4 regions of the Sporosarcina sp. FA15 genome follow, and region 1 is predicted to be linked to each of the others. Evidence: riboswitches for the same ligand, from Rfam matches in the RefSeq annotation. Region 1 holds a riboswitch; each other region holds the start of a gene.

The links. A riboswitch is a leader RNA that binds a small molecule or an ion and turns the genes downstream of it on or off. The one in region 1 is predicted to bind S-adenosylmethionine.
Region 2: linked by a shared signal. The riboswitch ahead of metK (methionine adenosyltransferase) and the one ahead of cysC (adenylyl-sulfate kinase) in region 1 are both predicted to bind S-adenosylmethionine.
Region 3: linked by a shared signal. The riboswitch ahead of ACP8HG_RS19720 (bifunctional homocysteine S-methyltransferase/methylenetetrahydrofolate reductase) and the one ahead of cysC (adenylyl-sulfate kinase) in region 1 are both predicted to bind S-adenosylmethionine.
Region 4: linked by a shared signal. The riboswitch ahead of ACP8HG_RS21810 (methionine ABC transporter ATP-binding protein) and the one ahead of cysC (adenylyl-sulfate kinase) in region 1 are both predicted to bind S-adenosylmethionine.

The regions. Positions count from the first base shown of each region.
Region 1 is NZ_CP188818.1:1,130,999-1,136,677, reverse strand. It holds gene sat (sulfate adenylyltransferase) at 1-568, opposite strand, end outside; gene ACP8HG_RS05330 (phosphoadenylyl-sulfate reductase) at 569-1,297, opposite strand; gene cysC (adenylyl-sulfate kinase) at 1,558-2,157, opposite strand; SAM riboswitch class I at 2,381-2,481, opposite strand; gene ACP8HG_RS05320 (DMT family transporter) at 2,648-3,556, opposite strand; gene ACP8HG_RS05315 (TraB/GumN family protein) at 3,616-4,785, opposite strand; gene ACP8HG_RS05310 (amino acid ABC transporter ATP-binding protein) at 4,942-5,679, opposite strand, start outside.
Region 2 is NZ_CP188818.1:19,908-25,586, forward strand. It holds gene ACP8HG_RS00180 (NUDIX domain-containing protein) at 1-151, shown strand, start outside; gene ACP8HG_RS00185 (alpha/beta hydrolase family protein) at 141-932, shown strand; gene pckA (phosphoenolpyruvate carboxykinase (ATP)) at 1,108-2,694, opposite strand; SAM riboswitch class I at 2,877-2,994, shown strand; gene metK (methionine adenosyltransferase) at 3,184-4,380, shown strand; gene ACP8HG_RS00200 (gamma carbonic anhydrase) at 4,683-5,195, opposite strand; gene ACP8HG_RS00205 (alpha/beta hydrolase) at 5,315-5,679, shown strand, end outside.
Region 3 is NZ_CP188818.1:4,140,675-4,146,353, forward strand. It holds gene ACP8HG_RS19700 (FecCD family ABC transporter permease) at 1-487, opposite strand, end outside; gene ACP8HG_RS19705 (FecCD family ABC transporter permease) at 484-1,482, opposite strand; gene ACP8HG_RS19710 (ABC transporter substrate-binding protein) at 1,595-2,551, shown strand; gene ACP8HG_RS19715 (hypothetical protein) at 2,821-3,018, opposite strand; SAM riboswitch class I at 3,458-3,566, shown strand; gene ACP8HG_RS19720 (bifunctional homocysteine S-methyltransferase/methylenetetrahydrofolate reductase) at 3,726-5,597, shown strand; gene metE (5-methyltetrahydropteroyltriglutamate--homocysteine S-methyltransferase) at 5,643-5,679, shown strand, end outside.
Region 4 is NZ_CP188818.1:4,553,480-4,559,158, forward strand. It holds gene ACP8HG_RS21785 (acyl-CoA dehydrogenase family protein) at 1-70, shown strand, start outside; gene ACP8HG_RS21790 (arsenate reductase family protein) at 770-1,129, shown strand; gene gcvH (glycine cleavage system protein GcvH) at 1,205-1,588, shown strand; gene ACP8HG_RS21800 (toprim domain-containing protein) at 1,663-2,004, shown strand; gene ACP8HG_RS21805 (thioredoxin family protein) at 2,019-2,318, shown strand; SAM riboswitch class I at 2,373-2,478, shown strand; gene ACP8HG_RS21810 (methionine ABC transporter ATP-binding protein) at 2,703-3,728, shown strand; gene ACP8HG_RS21815 (methionine ABC transporter permease) at 3,721-4,389, shown strand; gene ACP8HG_RS21820 (MetQ/NlpA family ABC transporter substrate-binding protein) at 4,459-5,319, shown strand; gene ACP8HG_RS21825 (MetQ/NlpA family ABC transporter substrate-binding protein) at 5,394-5,679, shown strand, end outside.

The DNA.
Region 1 (5,679 bases):
TTCTCGTTTGGAAACCGACGACTGTTTCCCAGCCTAGCTCTTGGAATTTCCCTCTTGTTTCAATCGGGTCATATAGGTACTCCGAAAACTCATTCAGCGGCCTTCGCTGAATCAGTGTGATGGTTCCACCCAGGTAGACATTAGGGCGCTCAAACAACTTCTTGACGCCTGGGTGCTCACGGTCTGTCGTTTGATAGACTAGTTTAGCTTCTTTTTCCTTATCTGGTGTGAAAATATCCGATACTTCGAGAACACCATAGACAACTCCATCTCTCACCAATTTCACAAATTTCCCAACAGCGATACCTTGTGCGTTCACCTCTGTCGTTGGCAATGTAATCGGAATTGTCCAAGGTACTCCAGTAGATAATCTCATTGTTGTAACAACAGAATTGTAGTCTACTTCTGTAAGAAATCCACTTAAAGGGCTATAAGCACCCGTACCAATCAAATCCAAGTCACTACTAGCAATTTCGTCTAATTCAACTGTTTCAGTTATTCCTTCGTATTGAAAACCAGGATTCCAGCGATTAATTAATGTACCACCATGCGGTTGACTCAAACTCATTTAAATTCCCCCATTTTCGTTAGCATTATGCAAGCCACACTCTGTCTTCGCCTGATTTGCCCAGCGCCCTGACCTCGACCCCGTCGTTGTATCCCCTTTGAATGTGCAGTGTGAACAACCGATACTGGGATAGCCTTGGTCATGGAGTGGATTATAAGGCAAATTATGTTTTTTTACATAATCCCAAATATCAATCCACGTCCAATGAATCAGCGGGCAAATTTTAACCGATTGAAAGGTTTCATCTTTGTTCACAAAGTTTGTTTGACTTCTTGATGGTGATTGTTCACGCCTAAGTCCTGATAACCAAGCGGTCGTACCGCTCATTGCTTCACGGAGTGGAATTACTTTCCTCATATGACAACAACGATCCGGCTGTCTTTCCCATAGTCGATCGCCATACTTGTCAGCTTGTTCCTCAACCGTTAAGCCGGGAGTCTTCATTTCAATTACAAGCTTTGGATAACGTTTCTTTACTTCATCGATTAAGGTATGCGTTTCTTGAAAATGAAATCCGGTTTCGAGAAAGACCACTTTAGCAGTTGGTTTTATTTGCGAGATTAAATCTATCATTACTATACCTTCAACCCCAAAACTACACGCATATACAAGTTCATCGTCGTATTCTCCGTAAGCCCATCGCAAGACGTTTAACGCACCTTTTGACTCGTCATCGATTGGAAAAACTTCACTAGTCTCAGCCCAAGATTTGTACGTCAACTTCGCCATACTAATCCCCCCTCTAAACTCAATAACTCTATTACATTATCTTTTTTTAAAAAAGGCGACTTTAATCTACTATTGATTAAAGTCGCCTCTAATTTTTTAGTCAGCGAATTGTTCGTATGTTCACGATTGTCCATTAGCTTCTTGATTTCCAGTCGGCATGTGATTAGCGTTTATACTAACTTTATTAATCCTATGTGTCAAGTAGGTTTAAATACATTCTATTCCTAAAACCCCAATATGTTACGCATTTAGTAATTTTTTTAGATATAGTTATTTTCTTTTAAATAAGAAACGATGGCTTTGACAGACTCTACAATATTTAATTGATTGGTATCAATGATTATTTCCGGGTTAACAGGTTCTTCATAAGGAGCATCAATTCCTGTAAAACCTTTAATTTCACCCAATCTTGCTTTCTTATAAAGCCCCTTCGGATCCCGTTCTTCACAAGTTTCTAAACTTGCCTTAACGTATATTTCGATAAACTCATCGGATTTGACAATTTCTCGCACCTGATCTCGATCTTCCTGATAAGGCGATATGAATGCTGTCAATGTGAATAAGCCAGCGTCGACCATTAGTTTTGAAACTTCACCGATTCTGCGAATATTTTCCGTCCGATCATTTGGACTAAACCCTAGATTCTTATTTAAACCGTGCCGGACATTATCTCCATCCAGTCGATAAGTATGAATGCCTTTCGCGTGTAACTCTGTTTCTAGCGCTACTGAAACTGTTGATTTCCCTGACCCTGATAGCCCAGTGAACCAAAGAATAGCACTCTTATGGCCCTTTAGTTCTTGACGATTTTCTTTTGTTACCTCTGATTCATGCCAAACGATATTTGTAGACTCTGTCATTGTTTGCCCCCCTAAATCATTTGTTTCAGTTTAATTTTTATATACAAAAAAGACACCTTTTTCCGATTCAAATAATCGATTAGAAAGTTGCCTTTAGTTGTCTAATTAGCATGTATGAAATTGTTAAAATGATAAATGACTTACAACCTTTACAGTAAAGAAATAAAAAAACCACTTCTAAATAGAGCAAGAAGAGGTTAATAGAATCGAACACATATTACTCCTCTTATCTGCTAAACTTTCGTTTACTGGAATTGGCACAGTACTAAACAGTCTGTTGCCGAGGTTTCATCGGGCCAGTCCCTCAACCTCTCTAGATAAGATATAAACTATTAAGTTGAGACCAATACTACATTATCGAAAATTCAAAGTCAATGACTTATCAGAATTTATTTTCAATCATATCAGTTTAGTTGGAATTAAAGGCGATCTTCTTGCAGATATAATAGGCACTTTAAACTACTTTTCAGTGCGCTAGGAAACATGTTAGTTAACTCTCACTTAACCTTTCGTTGTTCTCATCGGTTTTCTCTATTTCCTTTTCATAATTATTTTTCCAATTAACAAGAAAGATTCCTGCAAATATTAGTAATCCACCAAAAAGGATAGACCAGGTTAGTCTTTCATGGAGTAAAAACCATCCTGTGAGTACACCGAAGAATGGCGCTAAAAAAAGGAATGCACTAGTTCGTTCTTGATTACCTCTTTGGAGAAGATAAAACCAAATAGAAAACTGAATAATTGAGGCTGCAATGGTAAGCCATAACAAAATCAGGATAGATTGAGTAGTCATTTTAAAGAAAGTCTCTTCCAGTAGTAAGCTTCCCAGAAAGAGAATTAATCCACCAAAAAGCATTTGATAGGCTGTCATTACATACGTATCAAATTTGAAACCATGTATTTTTATCAATAGCGTAGCAATCGCCCATGAAACAGCCGACAAAAGCCCTAATATGGTACCGACTTTAAAGTCAAGATGTGAACCTAACGTGAGAAAAACCCCGATAAAACCTAACAGTACACCTATCCATTGCTGAATATGGTAACGCGATTTTAAAAAAAGCGTCCCAAAAACGACAACGAGTAAAGGATTCATAAACGTTAGGATAGACGTCTCTCCAGAAGTGATTGTACGCAGTGCCATAAATATACAGCCCATCACAAAAGCTGTTTGGAAAAGTCCAATTAGAACAAGCCACACCCAGTCGATTGCTTTTACTGGATGTGGCTTGTTTAAGATTTTAACGATAGTTGCCATAATAATCCCTGCAAGCGTAAAACGCAGAGCGACTAATAGGAGTGGAGACGAATAGGCTAACCCTAACTTCCCTATTGTAAAAGAAGAACCCATTAGTCCAGTCGTCAAAATCACTAACAAGCAAAAACTGATTCGATTCATCCGGTCCCCACCTCATTATTACTATAAAACGTTTAAAAGAAAATGCTGATCAATTGATTTCACTTTAAGTTTTCAAAGAATACACGGATAACGTCGGCTCCGCCTAAGAAGGTCCCCAACGTTCCTCCCAAGTTAGTCAAAACAATTACCAGCAAGACCCGTGTCACCTTATTTGCCCAAAAACCTTTAATCGTAAAAACATCTGCAGAAAGCGTTTCAAAGTCACCAACACTTGGGCGGCGAAAAAATGCTTGAACAATTCCTGAAACCCAACCGGCCGCTATCAGTGGATGCAAGGTAGTAATAGGGGCTGAAACAAAGGCCGCTAAAATGGCCAGCGGGTGTCCAAGAGCCACCGCAGCACCAATAGCTGACAGGCTACCTGTCCATAAGACCCAGCTTAACGCTTGATCGAAACCGGCAGATGGATTTGCGATAAAGGTGTAGGCGATAATTGATAATAGAAGAATCGGAATTGCCCATCCGATAATTTTTGGGATTTTTGATTTTGGTGGTGTTTGCGCTAATGCGACTAAATCATGGTCATTATAGATTTCTTTTGTAATCCCTGGAACATGTGCTGCACCAATGACTGCAACGACCTTTTTACCTGGTGCATCTTTGATTTTCTGTGCTAAATACTGGTCTCTCTCATCGATTAAGGGCGTCTTTAACCTTGGAAATGATTCCGTAAAGTCAGTTAGAACGGCATTTAGCGTGTCCTTTGATTTCATTTTCTCCAATTCTTCTTCAGAAATCGTCTCTTTGCTGAAGATACTATAAAAAACCGACATCAGAAGCTGACTTTTCCCCTTAAGTCCAATATTCCCCCAAATTCGGGAAAAAGTAATTTGGATATTACGGTCAGCCAGCACCAAATTTGCACCGACTTCTTTTGCTGATTCAATCCCCTGAATCATTTCCTGTCCAGGTTTAATATCAAATTGCTTTGCCAAACGATTTTGAAAGGAGGATATTGCCAGATTCATTAAGAGCAATGTAGCTTTCTTCTCTTTAATCACCTTGAAAATATCCGTTTCTTTCCACTTATTACTATCCATTATAGATTGAAACCTTTGTTCATCCAATTCAATGCATACTGAATCGGGTCTTTCCTTGTCGATTACCTCTTTTACTTGTTCTGCACTTTGCTTGGAAACATGGGCAGTTCCAATAAGTATTAGTTCTCTACCGTCTAATTCTATTCTCGTAATGTTAGTCTCTTGCATTGACAAACTTCCTTTATGAACTTATTTCTTCTGAGCAACCTTAAGCCAAGGTTTACTAAAAAGACGGTCTAGTTATTATAATGAATCAGTTTGAATGAAATTTCAATTATCTTTCATTATTAATATAATGAAAGTCACCCTCATGGATAATGACTATTAAATATGATACGTAAAGTCCTCGGGCAATACCCTTTTTAAAAATTTCTGTGTTCGTTCTTCCTTTGGATTTACAAAGATTTCATGGGGTGCTCCTTCCTCTACTACGACTCCCCCATCCATAAATATTACTTTGTTAGCTACATCCTTCGCAAAACCCATTTCATGTGTGACAACTAACATAGTTGTTCCTTCTTTCGCGATATTCTTCATAACTGTCAAAACTTCCCCGACTAATTCTGGATCCAATGCAGAAGTTGGTTCGTCAAATAAAATAATGTCTGGATCCAAAGCAACTGCTCTTGCAATGCCTACCCTTTGCTGCTGCCCTCCCGATAATTCACTGGGATATGCATTGTATTTATCCGATAGCCCCACTTTATCCAACGCTTTTTTCCCTATCTCAACCGCTTCTGCTGTCGGGATTTTTCTTCCGATAATAAGTCCTTCTGTAACGTTTTCTAAAGCTGTTTTATTATTGAACAAATTATTGTTTTGAAATACAAAAGCGATTTTCTGTCTAATCTGATGGATTTGTTTTTTGGATGCTGTTTTTAAATTCACGTCTATATCCCCAAAAATAGCACGGCCTTGATCCGCTTTTTCTAAAAAATTGATACATCTCAGTAATGTTGTCTTACCGGATCCACTTGGCCCCAGTATAACAACAACATCGCCTTTATCTATTGTTACGTCAACACCTTTTAAGATTTCAGTTTTACCGAATGACTTATGGAT
Region 2 (5,679 bases), 1.1 Mb from region 1:
GGAAATCGATGAGCATCCAGCCCTTTACGAAACAGAAGGAGCTATGTGGATGACTAATGAAGAGCTTGACCAGTGTGAAGAATTGAGTTTCCTTATGAAAAACACGGGCATGGAAACATTAAGAAAGTGGGTGGAAGAGCATGAGTCATGATGGTACGATTATTCATAGAAGGCCCTATCCGTCTCCAAATCCACATGTTTCGCTTGAAGAAATTACATATTTTTCAGATGGGTTAAAAGTGAAGGGACTCATGGCAGAACCAATTACAGAAGGGAACTACGAAGGCATCATCTATTTGCGAGGGGGCATGCAGCATATCGGTATGGTTCGTCCTGCCCGAATTGCACAGTTTGCTTCGCAAGGATTTGTTGTCTTCGCTCCTTATTATCGGGGGAACCGTGGAGGCGAGGGACGGGATGAGTTTGCTGGGGCCGATCGTCAGGATGCGGTGAATGCCGTTGATGTGCTGAAGCAAAATTCGAAGACAAACGTGGAAAAAATTCACTTGTTTGCATTTTCACGGGGCGGTATAATGGCTCTTTGGACAGCAATTTTACGTGAAGATATTACGTCGGTAGTTACATGGTCTGGCGTATCCGATATCGTATTTACATATAAAGAACGGAAAGATATGCGGCGGATGATGAAAAGAGTTATCGGCGGGACACCGAATAACATGCCGGATGAATACAGAAACCGTACGGCGCTGTTCCGCGTGGATGAAATTGATGCTCCCGTACTCATCATTCATGGCATGATCGACGAGAACGTGTCATTTCAACAAGCAGTTTTGCTGGAAAACGCACTGCGTGAACATAAAAAAGTATATGAGACATGGTATTTCCCTGAGTATACACACTTCATACCGCCTGTCATGAATGCACAACTTGTTCGCGATTTATGTGGTTGGATGAGAAGACAAGGGGAGTGAATGGTATTTTGAATAAAATGAAGTTGCAATTAGAAGTACGGGTTTGCAATTAAAACGCCAAATTTGCAATTAGACGAAATAAGTTGCAGTTACAACTCCATTTTTACAATTACAAATCCCAGGTACAAAAAAACAGTGTAGCACATTCAATGTGCTACACTGTTTAATTTGAAAATTATGCAATCGGTCCGCCTTTAAGCGTAATCTCTTCAGAAACCATACCGAATTTTTTAAAGTTTTCATGGAACATGTTTGCCAATTCATTTGCTTTTACATCGTATGCTTCGCCGTCTGCCCATGCATTGCGCGGGTTCAACACTTCTGTTGGAACACCTTCAATGAATGTAGGCATTTCGAGGCCGAATACGCCGTTAGTTTCTGTTTCAATGTTGTTCAATTCTCCAGCAAGAGCTGCCTGTACCATAGTGCGTGTGTATTTAAGATCCATACGTTTACCAACGCCGTAGACGCCGCCAGTCCAGCCTGTGTTAACAAGGAATACTTGTGCATCATGTTCATCAATTTTCTTCCCAAGCATTTCAGCGTATACTGTCGCTGGAAGTGGAAGGAAAGGTGAACCGAAGCACGTTGAGAACGTTGCTTCAGGTGATGTGATACCACGCTCAGTTCCGGCAAGCTTCGAAGTGAACCCGCTTAGGAAGTGATACATTGCTTGTTCTTTTGTTAACTTCGAGATTGGAGGTAGCACGCCAAACGCATCTGCCGTTAAGAATACAATCGTTTTCGGATGACCAGCAACAGAAGGGTCAACGATGTTATCAATTGCTTGGATAGGATAAGCTGCACGCGTGTTTTCAGTTAATGAACCATCATCGTAGTCAGGAATGCGTGTTTCCGGATCGACGACAACGTTTTCTAGTACGGAACCAAAACGAATTGCACCAAAAATTTCAGGTTCTTTTTCTTGTGATAAATTAATACATTTTGCATAGCAACCGCCTTCGATATTGAAGACACCAGTGTCAGACCAGCCATGCTCGTCATCGCCGATTAATTTACGGTTTGCATCTGCCGAAAGTGTTGTTTTACCTGTTCCAGAAAGACCGAAGAATAGGGCAACATCACCGTCTTCACCAACGTTTGCCGAACAGTGCATCGGCATAATTCCATTTTCAGGAAGTAAGTAGTTCATGATTGAGAAGATTGATTTTTTCATTTCGCCAGCGTATTCAGTTCCACCGATAAGAACAATACGTTTTTCCATTGATACGATAATGAATGTCTCTGAATTCGTACCATCGACCACAGGATCAGCTTTAAATGAAGGAGCCGAAACGATTGTAAATTGTGATTCATGTTGTACTAGTTCTTCTTCAGTTGGGCGGATGAACAAGTTGTGAACAAACAGGTTATGCCATGCAAATTCATTCACAACTTGAATGGATAGTCGTGAAGCTGGATCTGCGCCTGCAAAACCTTTGAAGACGAACAGTTCGTCTTTTGTTCTCAAATGAGTAATTACTTTATTATATAATGAATCGAAAATTTCAGAAGAGATTGGACGATTGACGTTGCCCCAATCGATTTTGTCTTTGGAGGACGCTTCCTCAACAATGTATTTGTCCTTAGGTGAACGACCTGTATATTTGCCTGTCTGAGCTGTAACCGCTCCGTCTGATGTCAATTGAGCTTCACCACGTGAAATCGCTTTTTCAACAAGTTGTGGAACTGAAAGTTGAACTTTTACATTTTTCCCAGAAAGAAGTTTGTTGAGGTCATCACTAATTTTCGCAGATATCATAAGTATGTACCGTCCTTTGCATATAGTCCCAATCAATTGGGTGTCATCACATTATTGAATTAGTATAACACATTAAGAATAATAATCTATACTAATTCAAACCTCAAGGATTTATACGCAAAATGGGTAAAAAGATTTGACATGCAACAAGATTTTTCGTAGCATATATAGTTGAACGGATACTCTTATCCCGAGCTGGTGGAGGGGTCAGGCCCTATGAAACCCGGCAACCTGCACAGACGTTTTGTCTGCGCGAAGGTGCCAAACCTGTAGCAAGGCACAGTCCTTGTATGATAAGAGTGAAAGGTGCTTATGAAATCATGCCTTTCCTCATGTATTATTACGTGAGCGAAGGGCTTTTTATATGATATCGCCCTTAATCCTCGTGTATAGAGCTCGCAATGGCTTGTAGTCTTTTCATTTAGAAAAGACTCTACATGGGACATATGAGTACCGTATCAATCTCGTAGGATATAAGGAGGAAATAACATGACAAATCGCCGACTATTTACTTCAGAATCGGTAACTGAAGGACACCCGGACAAAATGTGTGACCAAATTTCGGATGCTATTCTAGATGCTATATTGGCAGAAGATCCAAATGCACGTGTTGCATGTGAAACGACAATTACAACAGGACTTGTCCTCGTTGCAGGAGAAATTACGACGACAACATATGTCGATATCCCGAAAGTTGTGCGTGAAACTGTTAAAGAAATTGGTTATGTACGCGCGAAATACGGATTTGATTGGGAAACATCTGCAGTTTTGACTGCGATCGATGAACAATCAGCCGACATCGCTGCAGGCGTTGACCAGGCACTTGAAGCGCGTGAAGGTTCGATGACAGATGATGAACTTGAAGCAATTGGAGCTGGTGACCAAGGTTTGATGTTCGGTTACGCTTGTAATGAAACACCGGAACTGATGCCGTTACCAATTAGCCTAGCTCATAAATTATCATTCCGACTTGCACAAGTACGCAAAGATGAAACCCTTACGTATCTGCGTCCGGATGGAAAAACACAAGTGACTGTTGAATATGATGAAAACAATAAACCAGTACGCATCGATACAATTGTTATTTCAGCGCAACATCACCCTGAAATAACACTTGAGCAAATTCAGCGTGATATTAAAGAATTCGTCATAAACCCGGTTGTACCAACTGATTTAATCGATGAAGACACGAAGTACTTCATCAACCCAACTGGCCGCTTCGTAATAGGGGGACCTCAAGGAGATGCAGGTCTTACTGGCCGTAAAATCATCGTTGACACGTACGGTGGTTATGCGCGTCATGGCGGCGGTGCGTTTTCTGGGAAAGATGCGACGAAAGTGGACCGCTCGGCTTCATATGCGGCACGTTATGTTGCGAAGAACATTGTCGCTGCAGGACTTGCAGATCGATGTGAAGTGCAACTTGCTTATGCAATCGGTGTTGCACAACCTGTATCGATTTCTATCGATACATTTGGAACAGGCACAGTCGAGGAAAGTAAACTTGTTGAGCTTACGCGTGGACTGTTTGACCTTCGTCCAGCAGGCATCATCAAAATGCTTGATCTGCGCCGCCCAATTTATAAACAAACAGCTGCATACGGTCACTTCGGCCGTACAGACATTGATCTACCGTGGGAACAAACGGATAAAGCTGATGCATTGAAAGAGTTAGCAGGGAAATAATGTAGTGTAAACACTGAAAGGCAGGATTTCCCTGTTTTTTGGTGTTTTTTCTGTTTAGGATGTTTGATTTAGCGGGCGTCATAGAGTGTAGCGAATCTGTCGTACACTCTCATCACAGGAGCTATAAACAAATGATACAATTGTTATAAAGTGAAACCTGATCGGAGAGGAGAGAGCGTCGGGCTATGAGTTTAATAGGTTTGTTACTACTGGTTGGGGTTGTTGCGTTATTTGTGTTAATTGGTTTAGTAATCTTTTTATTTATAAAAAAATAAGAGCTGCCTTCAAAGGCAGCTCTTTTATTACTGTTGTAAACTCTTGTAATACTGCCCTTTTTCGGCATACTCCTGAACAATCCGTTCCATGTCCGCACGATCGTCGTCATTCAGCTCACGCACGACTTTTGCTGGCGACCCGAGTGCTAGCGTATTCGGGGGAATCTTCTTACCAGGCGGCACGAGACTGCCTGCGCCAATGAATGCCCCTTCGCCAATTTCAGCACCGTCCAAAACAATGGAACCCATACCGATAAGCGCTCCTTTTTTTACCGTACAACTATGTAACGTTACTTGGTGCCCAATTGTCACCTCATCTTCAAGAATAAGCGGAAACTTTGGGCTTTGATGAAGGCAGCATAAGTCTTGAATATTTACTTTACGTCCAATAATTGTTGGAGATACGTCACCCCGGATTACGGTATTAAACCAAATTGTCGATTCAGGACCAATTGTCACATCACCTGAAATCGTCGTGAAGTCGCCAATGAAAACGGACGGATCAATTACAGGCGTTTTTCCTTTATAAGGATAAATCATGATGCTCTCCTCTTTTCTTTAGGTAGTGTATAATTATCGTAACAAAGATTAGGTTTTTATTGTAGATAAATAGGGAAATATATAGATAAAAGAACTAGATAGATGAGGGGAAGATGACCATGTGGAAATGGGAAGCGGAAGGGCCACCAAAAGCTGTCGTGGCCATCGTCCATAATGTGTACGAACATCATAGTAGAAATGCATGGCTTATTCAGAAACTAAGAAACAGCGGTTTTCATGTCGTGACAGGAGATTTACCTGGACACGGGGCGGAAGGTGTCGGAAAAATTCACGATGAACAATTTGATGCCTACGCTAAATTTGTGGAAAAATTAATAGCGGTCGGTCTCGATGATAATTTACCTTTGTTCATTATTGGACATGGAATAGGTGCCACCTTCGTAATGCGTCTTTTACAGCGAAAGAAAATTGAATGCGCAGGGGCTGTTTTTAGTTCCCCATGGCTAGCATTGCGTCATCAGCC
Region 3 (5,679 bases), 1.6 Mb from region 1:
CAATGCCGTTTTTCCAAGATAACGTGAACACAATCGCGGCTGTAATCATCGCACCACCGAAAGCAAATAACGGCATCCAGTCTTGACTCACTGTTAGCGCATTACTTTCATTTGAAAACAATGCTAGAAATAATACCACTGCAAATGAAGCTCCGGCCGTAATCCCAATGATATCTGGGGAACCAAGAGGATTTCTAGATACACTTTGCAAAATGGCGCCCGCCGTCGCTAAGCCGATTCCAACTAAAATGGCCATCATAATACGAGGTAGCCGAAATTCAAAGATAATCGTTTGATCAAACGATTCTCCAATCCCTAAAATAACTTTTAAGACATTTAAAGGTGAAATGAAAAACTCACCAGAACTCATCGATAGAATAGCTACTAACCCTAAAAGCAACGTTGCAATCATCGTTGTAAACAATGATTTCTTATCTAAAATAAACGAAGCAACATTTCCTATTCGAACTGTCACTTTATTTTTCATGCCCCAAATCTCCTTCTTGCCACATAAATAAAGAATGGAACACCGATTAATGCAGTCATGACTCCAACCGGCACTTCCTTGGGCATTATAATGTATCGGGCTGCAATATCAGATACGAGTAAGAGAATTCCACCGTATAATGCACAAAATGGAAATACCCACTGGTGTTGGATCCCGATGAATGATCGAACGATATGAGGAATAATGATTCCGATGAAGCCGATAGGACCCGCAATTGCTACAGAAATACCTGCTAATACAACTACAATAAGAGAAAAAACAAATTTTAATAGCACTACATTCTGACCTAATCCAGATGCAACATCGTCACCCATTGCTAGTAGGTTCATTTGCTTCGCCAAAACAAAGGCTACCAGCAATCCAATCACCATATAAGGCAATCCTGTAATTAATAGACCGATAGGCCGATTGGCTACGGAACCTGCGAGCCAAAATAATACTTGATCGAGTGCTGTTTCGTTAATTGTTAGGAATCCTTGTGTCATGGATGAGAATAAAGCGGAAACTGCTGCTCCTGCTAATATAAGCTTCATTGGCGTTAACCCTTCTCTGCCAATACTACTTAAAACAAAGACAATCCCGAAGGAAACGGCGGCTCCGACTAATCCGAACATCATATAAGATTGAAGGCTTTGTACTTGGAAGAAGACAACCCCAATTACGACAAAGAAAACAGCACCAGCATTAATACCTAGAATACTTGGAGAGGCTAATGGGTTTTTCGTTATGGATTGCATAATTGCACCTGAAGTGGCTAAACAAGCTCCAACAGCTGCAGCAATTAATGCACGTGGTAAGCGAACATTTTGAATGACAAGATGTTCAGTTGATCCGTCATTTTCTTTAAATGCGGAAAAGGCAGTGGACCAGCTTGTATCTGTATAGCCGTATACAATACTAGAAAAAAAACAAAGAATGAAAACTAAACTACTTACGATAAGAGCAATCCACTTACCCCTTGATGTATGTATCATGACTTCCTCACTTCATTGAGAATTATTTTCAATTCACTGTTGACATGAAATATATTAGCATATAGCATACTAAGTGTAAATGATTTTCATTCTCAATTAACAGGAGGAAATAATGTACATGCGAAAAATATCATCCCTCATACTTATTATGAGTATTCTTGTATTAGCGGCTTGTGGGGCTACTAAGGAGTCAAAAGATTCAGGTGAAAGTGCACAACCAGCTGATGTAGAAACATATACTGTCGATCATGCAATGGGAAGTACAGATGTAAAAGGAACACCAAAACGCATTGTAATCTTAACAAACGAAGGTGCTGAAGCCCTTCTATCAATGGGAATTCAACCTGTAGGTGCAGTTCAATCACCCGCTGAGAAAATTTGGTATGATCATATGGACATGACAGGTACTGAATCTGTGGGTATTGAATCAGAACCAAGTTTAGAAAAGATAGCATCTTTAAAACCAGATCTGATCATTGGGAATAAAATGCGTCACGAAGCAGTTTACGAACAGTTAAGCAAAATTGCCCCAACTGTTTTTGCAGAAACGCTTCGCGGGGATTGGCAGGAAAACTTTAAATTATATGCGAAAGCAGTAAATCAAGAAGAAAAAGGTAACGAGGTATTAGGGGCATACAATAATCGCGTTGAAACAATCAAGACTGAATTAGGGGATCAAACAAATAAAAAAATATCAATGGTTCGCTTTATGGCGGGAGATGTACGCATTTACCATAAAGATTCCTTCTCGGGTGTGATTCTAGATCAACTTGGATTTGCGCGCGCAGATGGACAAGATGTGGACGATTTTGCTGAAAAAGGCCTCACGAAAGAACGTATTCCAGCTATGGATGGCGATGTGCTCTTTTACTTCACTTATGAAACTGGAGATAACGAAGCAACGAAGCTTACAAACGACTGGATTGAGGATCCATTATTTGAAAATCTAAATGTCGCGAAAAGTGGAAACGTCTCACAAGTAAATGACATCATTTGGAACACTGCTGGTGGTGTATTAGCAGCGAACTTAATGCTGGATGATATTGAGGAGTATTTCTTGAAAAAGTAATTTAAATGGAATGAAATAATAAAAAGATGAAAACAGAAAACAGCCCGATGATGCGATATTTACTCGCTTCACTGGGCTGTTTTTTTATACATAATTTACTGTTCAGCTGCGTCTTCTTTAGGATACTTTATCACAAACGACGTTTTGGTGTTCTGATGTGGCCGAACTGCAAAAAAAACTAACTAGTAAATCGTAAGCATACAAATTAAATAAAAAAGGTATGTATGGTAGGAGCCCAAACATACCTTGAAGTATCATTAATTATCCGGCTACTGGAACATCGTGATTAATAATACGATGGCTCCAAGCAGGATTGAAATCCATGCCAATGCTTTTTGTGGAGAAGCTAAACAGACTAAGCCTAAAACGAGTGCGCCACCACCTAACCAATAAGGAGCATAAAAGAACCCTATAGCCGCTAAAATTATTGCTAACCAACCAATCCAGATGCCCAAGGAAGTTTTCAAGTCAATGACCTCCCTTCAATTTGATGGGAACAACAACTGAGTAAACGGGTCGTTCGTTATTGTTCTTATAGTTTATTATATGCAGGGTTACAGAGGGGACAGTGGTTAATGGACTCATTATTAATATTATTATTATGTGCATTTAGCTCACTTAGGATGGGGGAGCAAGAGCGGCGGGTTACGCAATCAATTCTGGAAAAGGATCAATTGACAGAAGTGACTTATTGGTACCTTGATTGACCTATTTAAGCTAAGAGGGACGTAAGAATTTAAATGAAGGATGGCGAAAGGCTGTTTAGCAACTATGTTGTTTAAAGTGACAAGCAATAGTCTGAATCTGTGAAATAAATTAATTACTTTCCAAAAAGGTGTTGCTAATTTTCCAACAATGATGTAAAGTCTGTAATAACGTAACTAAGCAAATCCAATTTAATAGTTTTTCTTATCTAGAGAGGTATAGGGACTGGCCCGATGACACCTCAGCAACCGCCATTTTATGGCATGGTGCTAATTCCAGCAAGTTGATAACACGACTTGGTAGATGAGGAGAAGACTTATTCAGATTTAGAGTCTACTTCCTTTATTCAACATAGGAAGAGGCTCTTTTTATTTTAATTAATTTTCCCATTAAGTAACATATTTTGAAGAATGATGAAGAGAGTTTCCGGAACGGGACTTTGGGAAAGTGAAAGGAGCAAGTGATAGTCGTGAATTTACTAGATACTATGAAAGAACGAATTTTGATCGGTGATGGTGCAATGGGAACTCTACTTTATTCACACGGTGTGGATCTTTGTTTTGAAGAGCTGAACTTGACACATCCAGATCAAGTGCTTCGCATCCACCAAGCCTATATAGAGGCAGGTGCGGATATTATTCAAACTAATACGTATGGTGCGAATTATATCAAGTTAGCACGTCATGGGTTAGAGGACAGTGTAAAAAAGATAAATAAAGCCGCAGTTCAAATTGCGAAAAAAGCAGCGGGTAAAAATACGTTCGTCCTTGGAACTATAGGGGGTATTCATGGATCTCGAACATCCATTGGAACAAAGGATGAAATCAAGCGCAGTTTTAGGGAACAACTATATTGCTTACTTCTTGAGGGAGTGGACGGCCTACTTTTAGAAACTTATTACGATTTTGATGAATTAACAACCGTGCTCAAAATTGCACGTGAGGAGACAGATATCCCGATTATTACGAATGTTTCAATGCATGAGGCGGGGGTGCTCCAAAATGGGATAGAGCTCATAGATGCCTTACAGCAGTTGGAGGATTTAGGTGCAGATATAGTAGGCATTAACTGTCGCCTTGGCCCTCACCATATGCTGAAGTCTCTAGAAACTGTGCCGTTGATGAAGCGTGCTTTACTTTCGGTGTATCCGAATGCTAGTTATCCAGGATATAAGGATGGGAAACTTTTTTACGAAAATGAGCCTGAATATTTCGAGAAGTTCGCACTGAGTTTTCGGAAGGCAGGAGTTAGTTTAATAGGAGGATGTTGTGGGACGACGCCAGAACATATTAGGGCCCTAGTGAAAGGACTTACAATTCGGGAACCAATTCAAGAAAAGCTTGTTAAGAAGAAGGAGGTAAAGACAGAGGTTGTGGAGTCTGAATTGAAGGAATCTCAACCCCCAACATTGCTTGAAACAGTGAGAAAAAGACATTCGATAATTGTTGAACTTGATGCGCCCAAACATTTAAACACGGGCAAGTTCTTTGAGGGGGCTCAGGCGTTAAAAGATGCAGGTGTGGATGCCATTACATTGGCCGATAATTCCCTAGCGACGCCGAGAATTTGCAATGCTTCAATGGCTTCGCTTGTTAAACAAAAGATTGGTGCAACACCTTTGGTCCATATTACATGCCGAGATCGCAATCTAATTGGATTACAGTCACATCTCATGGGATTACACACACTGGGTATTACTGAATTGCTAGCGATTACGGGGGACCCTACGAAAATTGGTGATTTCCCCGGAGCAACATCCGTTTTCGATGTGACATCCTTTGAATTGATTCAACTCATAAAGCAATTCAATGAGGGCATTTCAAAGTCTGGAAAGTCATTGCAACAGAAAACATCCTTTACTGTGGCAGCGGCCTTTAATCCGAACGTGCGTCATTTAGATCGTGCTGTGGAGAGATTAGAGAAAAAAATAGAAGCGGGAGCCGACTATTTTATTACCCAGCCTATCTATAGCACGGAGAAGATAATTGAAGTATACGAGGCAACAAAACATATTGAGACGCCAATTTACATCGGAATTATGCCGCTGACTTCATCGCAAAACGCCGAATTTCTACACAATGAGGTACCAGGCATTAAGTTGACGGATCAAGTACGTGCAAGAATGGCTTTATCTGATGGTAATCGTGAGCAGTCTACGAAAGAAGGTTTAGAGGTTTCGGAAGAATTGATCGATGTGGCGCTGGAGCATTTTCATGGCATCTATTTAATCACTCCCTTTATGCGCTATGACATGACTGTGAATTTGACGGAGTATATACACGGTAAAGTGGACGTGATTGTAGCAAGGGAGGTGGTCCAAACCGAGAGTATCGTGTATTAAAACAGGTTGAAAAAATACAATAAAAAATAAAGGGGCTAACATACAATGGTAAAAGTACAAAGTTCAACTAGTGGATATCCAA
Region 4 (5,679 bases), 1.2 Mb from region 1:
GTATAATATCATCGCTAAAAAACGCGAAGCTTCAGTTAAGCTAATCGAAGCGGAGAAGTATATCGTATAACACGTCTGTAGATTAAAATTACCTTGATCACACACTGGGCGTTACGTGTAGTTGTTTTTGTATCGCTTTGAATTGAACAATTTCAATACCATTATCGAGATGTATTGATAAGTAGGGATGCGACTCTGTCGCATCCCTACTTATTCTTTCGGTAATCGCATGGTTTTTGTTCATTTGCCGCTCTCGAAAGACATTGATACAAGAAGTGCCGAAGCTTTTTTGGACGAAAGAATGGCTAGCTTCTCACCTAAAGATAAGCGGTCAAAGATATAATTTTGACCGCTCAATCCTTCTCTATAGTATCTCCATATTTATTTTAAGGAAGTGTCAATTTCCTATAAGACATCACATAATCTTTGCAAAAGTAAGCAAAGAACGAAATGTACAACGTACGAGAGTGCCCGAAATTGCATCTTCGGGCACTTACAATCTCTATAGAAAGTCATCTTTTCTATTCTTTCAAAGCACCTGCCCCACGGTAATAATATCGTAATTAATTCGCCGAAAGCGGGCCGAAAATAGTAAAGGGTTATAGCGGTTTTCAAGCCCTGCTCGCTATCGTATTATGCAAGTCAATAATTAATCGAGAGACTTGATTGTTTAATGAAGTAAAATTACCGATCTCACTTTGACGTCCAGGTACCAATAGGCGCCAAGGTGTTTTTTCTGTTATAATGGCGAAAATGGAGGCGTTGCGGTATGGGATTAGTTTATTACGGTTATCCAAAGTGCGGGACATGCAGGAAAGCAAAAAAATGGCTTGAGACGAACAACTTGGACTTTCAGGAAGTGAACATAGCGGAAGCTCCTCCTTCAGTAGAAGAACTTGGCAAAATGATTGCGGCATCGGATTTGGAGTTGAAAAAGTTTTTCAACGTTAGTGGGACGAAATATAGAGAGCTAAACTTGAAAGACAAATTGCTCACAATGACAGATGAAGAGAAAATTAGCTTGCTGTCATCTGACGGTATGTTGATTAAGAGACCAATTGTCTTCGGTGATGGTAAGGTGACTGTCGGATTCAAGGAAGAAGAGTTCGACAAAGTATGGACTAACTGATTTCCTATCTTGTCTTTATTCGAGAAATATGACAGAATTGAAGAGAATGAAACTATTTATTTGGAGGGATACGGAATGAGCACACCAAAAGATCTGCGTTATTCTGAAGAGCATGAATGGGTAAAAGACGAAGGTGGTAACTACCGCATCGGTATTACTCACTTTGCACAATCTGAACTAGGCGATATCGTATTCGTTGAACTTCCATCTGTCGGAGATGACATCAAAGCGGACGAGCCTTTCGGAAGCGTTGAATCTGTTAAGACAGTATCAGAACTTTATGCACCAATCAGCGGAAAAGTAATTGAAGTGAATGAAGGACTTGAAGACAGCCCTGAATTTGTCAATGAATCACCGTATGAAAATGCATGGATGATCGTTGTTGAACCTTCAAATGTTTCTGAACTGGATGAACTTATGTCAGCTGAAGCGTATGAAAAAATGACTGTCGGAGAATAACTAAGACAAGGCGCCGGTACTTTTTCGGCGTTTTTTGCATCTTTATATAAAAAAGAGCGAAGGAGGGGCTTCTTGTGTCGGATGAAAGAGTAATTATCGTCGAGGGCGGTTCGGATAAGAAACGTTTGGCACGAATACTTGTTGAGCCTGTCGAAATTATTTGTACGAACGGCACAGTAAGTCCTTATCGGCTTGAAGAATTGCTTGCACCTTACGAAGAACATGAACTATTTGTCTTCGTTGATGCGGATGAAGATGGAGAAAAGACCCGTGTTTTATTCAAAAGAGAGTTCCCGGCAGCAATCCATTTGTACACAGAAAAGGTTTATCGGGAAGTGGAGACGACCCCATACAAAGTGTTGGCTACAATACTACAAGGTGCGGATTTTAAAATCAGACCGGAATTTCTAATTTAAAGGATGTAGAATTAATGGAAACTTGGACACGCGAACAATGGGAGATGGCTTTGAAAGAGTCTTCAGTGGCAGCGTTTTATTTATATACACCAATGTGTGGAACTTGTGCAGTCGCATCTAAAATGATGGAAGTTATTACCGTCATGAGACCGGGAATACCAATCGGGAAAGCAGATTTGAATTACGTACAAAATATTGCAATTGACTATGAAATCGAAAGCGTTCCTTGCCTTCTTATACAAAAGGATGGCGTTTTAACCCATAAAATTTATGCATTTCAATCAGTACCGTATCTACTTGAAGAAATAGATTGACAATAGATATGGAACTTTGATATACTTCGTCTTAACATTCAATTGAATAGGTCACTCTTATTAAGAGAGGTGGAGGGATAGTGCCCTGCGAAGCCCGGCAACCGTCACGTAAGTGAAATGGTGCCAAGTCACACAAAGCATACGCTTTGAAAGATGAGAGATTGGACAACGTTTATTTTCGATAACGTCAAGCCTTTCTGCCCGTCTGCAGGAAGGCTTTTTTGTATTGAAAAGCGGAAGGCGCCGCTCAGCCCCGACAGGCACAAGTCAGATTGCGAAGGGGGCGTACCTAAGCCACCACAGCGAACTGCCTTGTGACCCGAGGGGGTGGCGCCTGAAGCTAGACCAAATTAGTAACAAAACAATTTTTCTGAGGTGAAAAAAATGATTTATTTAACGGATATAAATAAACGATACGGTGAAGGGCCAGGCAGTATTTCAGCAGTCGAAAATGTATCGCTTGAAATTACTGACGGTGAGATTTTTGGAGTCATCGGCTATAGTGGGGCAGGAAAAAGTACGTTGATTCGACTACTGAACGGTCTTGAAATGCCAACGTCAGGTAGCGTTAAAATAGGAAGTCTAGAAATATCAGCAATTAAAGGGAAAGAGCTAAGGGAAGCACGACAAAAAGTGAGTATGATTTTCCAACACTTTAACTTACTGTGGTCTAGAACAGTGAAGGAGAATATCGCTTTCCCTCTTGAAATCGCGGGTGTACGAAAAGCCGAGCGTGATAAGAAAGTGGCGGAACTGATTGAATTAGTTGGTTTGGCTGGTCGCGAAAATGCATATCCATCCGAATTGTCTGGAGGTCAGAAACAGCGCGTAGGGATTGCTCGTGCGCTTGCAAACGACCCTGAAGTCCTTCTTTGTGACGAAGCGACTTCAGCCCTTGATCCAGAAACAACGGATTCAATACTAGACCTTCTAACAGGAATTAATGAACGACTTGGACTGACAATTGTGCTTATCACACATGAAATGCACGTTATCCGGAAAATTTGCCACAGAGTTGCAGTTATGGAGGCAGGGAAAGTTGTTGAGTTGGGAGATGTCCTGGATGTGTTCCAATCACCGAAGGAACCGATCACAAAGCGGTTTGTCTCTCAAGTGACGGAACCCGTGGAGGCGAAGCAGGCAATGGCGCATATTAAGGAAGAATTTCCTGCCGGCACGCTTATCAAGCTTGTATTTGTAGGGGAGCGGACAGAACAACCTGTCCTCGCAAGTCTTATTCGGAAATTCACTGTCGATGTGAATATCGTGCAGGGAAACATATCCCATACACATGGCGGGGCATACGGCACACTGATACTTCAGTTGCTTGGAGATTCCTCAATCATTGAGGAAGCAATTCAATACCTCAATGAAAATGATGTTCAGACGGAGGTGATCGGTAATGATTGAAAACCTTTTTCCGAATGTCGACTGGACTAAAATGTGGGAAGCAACAGTGGAAACACTCTATATGACTGCGGTTTCTACATTGTTCACTTTAGTTATTGGGTTAGGACTTGGAATTTTACTCTTCCTATCTAGTCCCGGTCAACTTTGGTCGAATAAGTTGGTCAATATTATATCAGGAGCATTCGTCAATATTTTTAGATCCATTCCGTTTATCATATTAATCATTTTACTTATTCCGTTTACGAAATTTCTTCTTGGTACAATCCGCGGACCGGATGCAGCGATGCCGGCACTTATTATTGGAGCGGCTCCGTTTTATGCAAGAATGGTGTTGATTGCATTACAGGAAATTGATAAAGGTGTAATTGAAGCTTCGAAGTCAATGGGAGCGAAAACGAGAACGATTATTTTTAAAGTTCTTATACCGGAATCGATGCCTGCACTTATTTCAGGAATTACTGTAACAGCGATTGCACTCGTCGGGTACACTGCTATGGCTGGGATTATCGGAGCAGGTGGACTTGGGACTCTTGCATACTTAGATGGATTCCAGCGTAGCCGGGAAGACGTTACACTTGCTGCAACAATCCTTATTTTAATTATCGTTTTCATCATTCAATTCATCGGGGATTTTGCGGTGAGGAAATTCGACAAGAGATAATAGTTAGTACAGTAATATCAGGCCTAGCCTGTAAATTATATAAAACATAGAAAAAGGGGAGAAAAAATCATGAAAAAGCTTTTAGGGGGAATAGTATTAGCAGTACTTGTATTGGCATTGGTAGCTTGCGGAGCGAAAAATGACAGCGATGATAAAAGTACAAGTGGGGAAGACAAAGCTGACAAAGAAACTGTTGAAGAAACGGAAATTGTCATTGGTGCATCTAACACACCGCACGCAATCATTTTAGAAAAGGCAGCACCGATATTGAAAGAAAAAGGAATTGAACTTGTCATTGAAACATACCAAGACTATATTTTGCCAAATAAAGATCTAGAATCAGGCGAATTGGATGCGAACTTCTTCCAGCACATTCCTTATTTAGATCAACAAGTAATTGACCACGGTTATAAGTTTGCGAATGCAGGAGCTATCCATATCGAACCGATGGCTGTTTACTCGACGAAATATAAATCAATTGATGAACTTCCAGACGGTGCAGTTATTATTTTTAGTAACTCAGTAGCTGAACATGGCCGTGTCCTATCTTTGTTAGAGTCGGCTGGGTTAATCAAATTGGCTGACGGAGTAGATAAAGTAACAGCTGAAGTGAAAGACATTGTTGACAACCCTAAAAATCTGGAATTTGATGCGAATTACGAACCATCACTTTTACCACAATTGTATAAAAATGATGAAGGCGATGCAGTAGTTATCAACGCAAACTATGCAATCGATGCAGGTTTGAATCCACTTGACGATTCTATCGCGATTGAAGAGACAGAGTCGCCATATGCAAACATCATCACAGTAAGAGAAGGCGATGAAAATACTGAAGCAATTAAGATTTTGGTTGACGTGTTGAAATCGAAAGAAATCCAAGACTTCATTCTCGAAGAGTGGGGCGGCGACGTCATTCCTGTGAAGTGATTTGATGATGAAAGTGGACAACTATCTTTACCCATCACCTAGATTGTCATCTTAGAAAAAAGGGAGATTATGAAATGAAGAAATTTCTAACAGGTGTTTTATTAGCAGTACTGATACTCGCGCTTGCAGCTTGCGGAACAAAAAACACTAGCGGCAGCAATAATGTAGGCGAAAAAGAAACAACTAAGATTGTTGTCGGAGCTTCCAATACACCGCATTCGATCATTCTAGAACAAGCAAAACCATTGTTGAAGGAAAAAGGTTATGACCTTCAAATCGAAACATATCAAGACTATGTGTTGCCGAATAAAGATCTTGAATCCAGCGAACTCGATGCAAACTACTTTCAGCATATTCCTT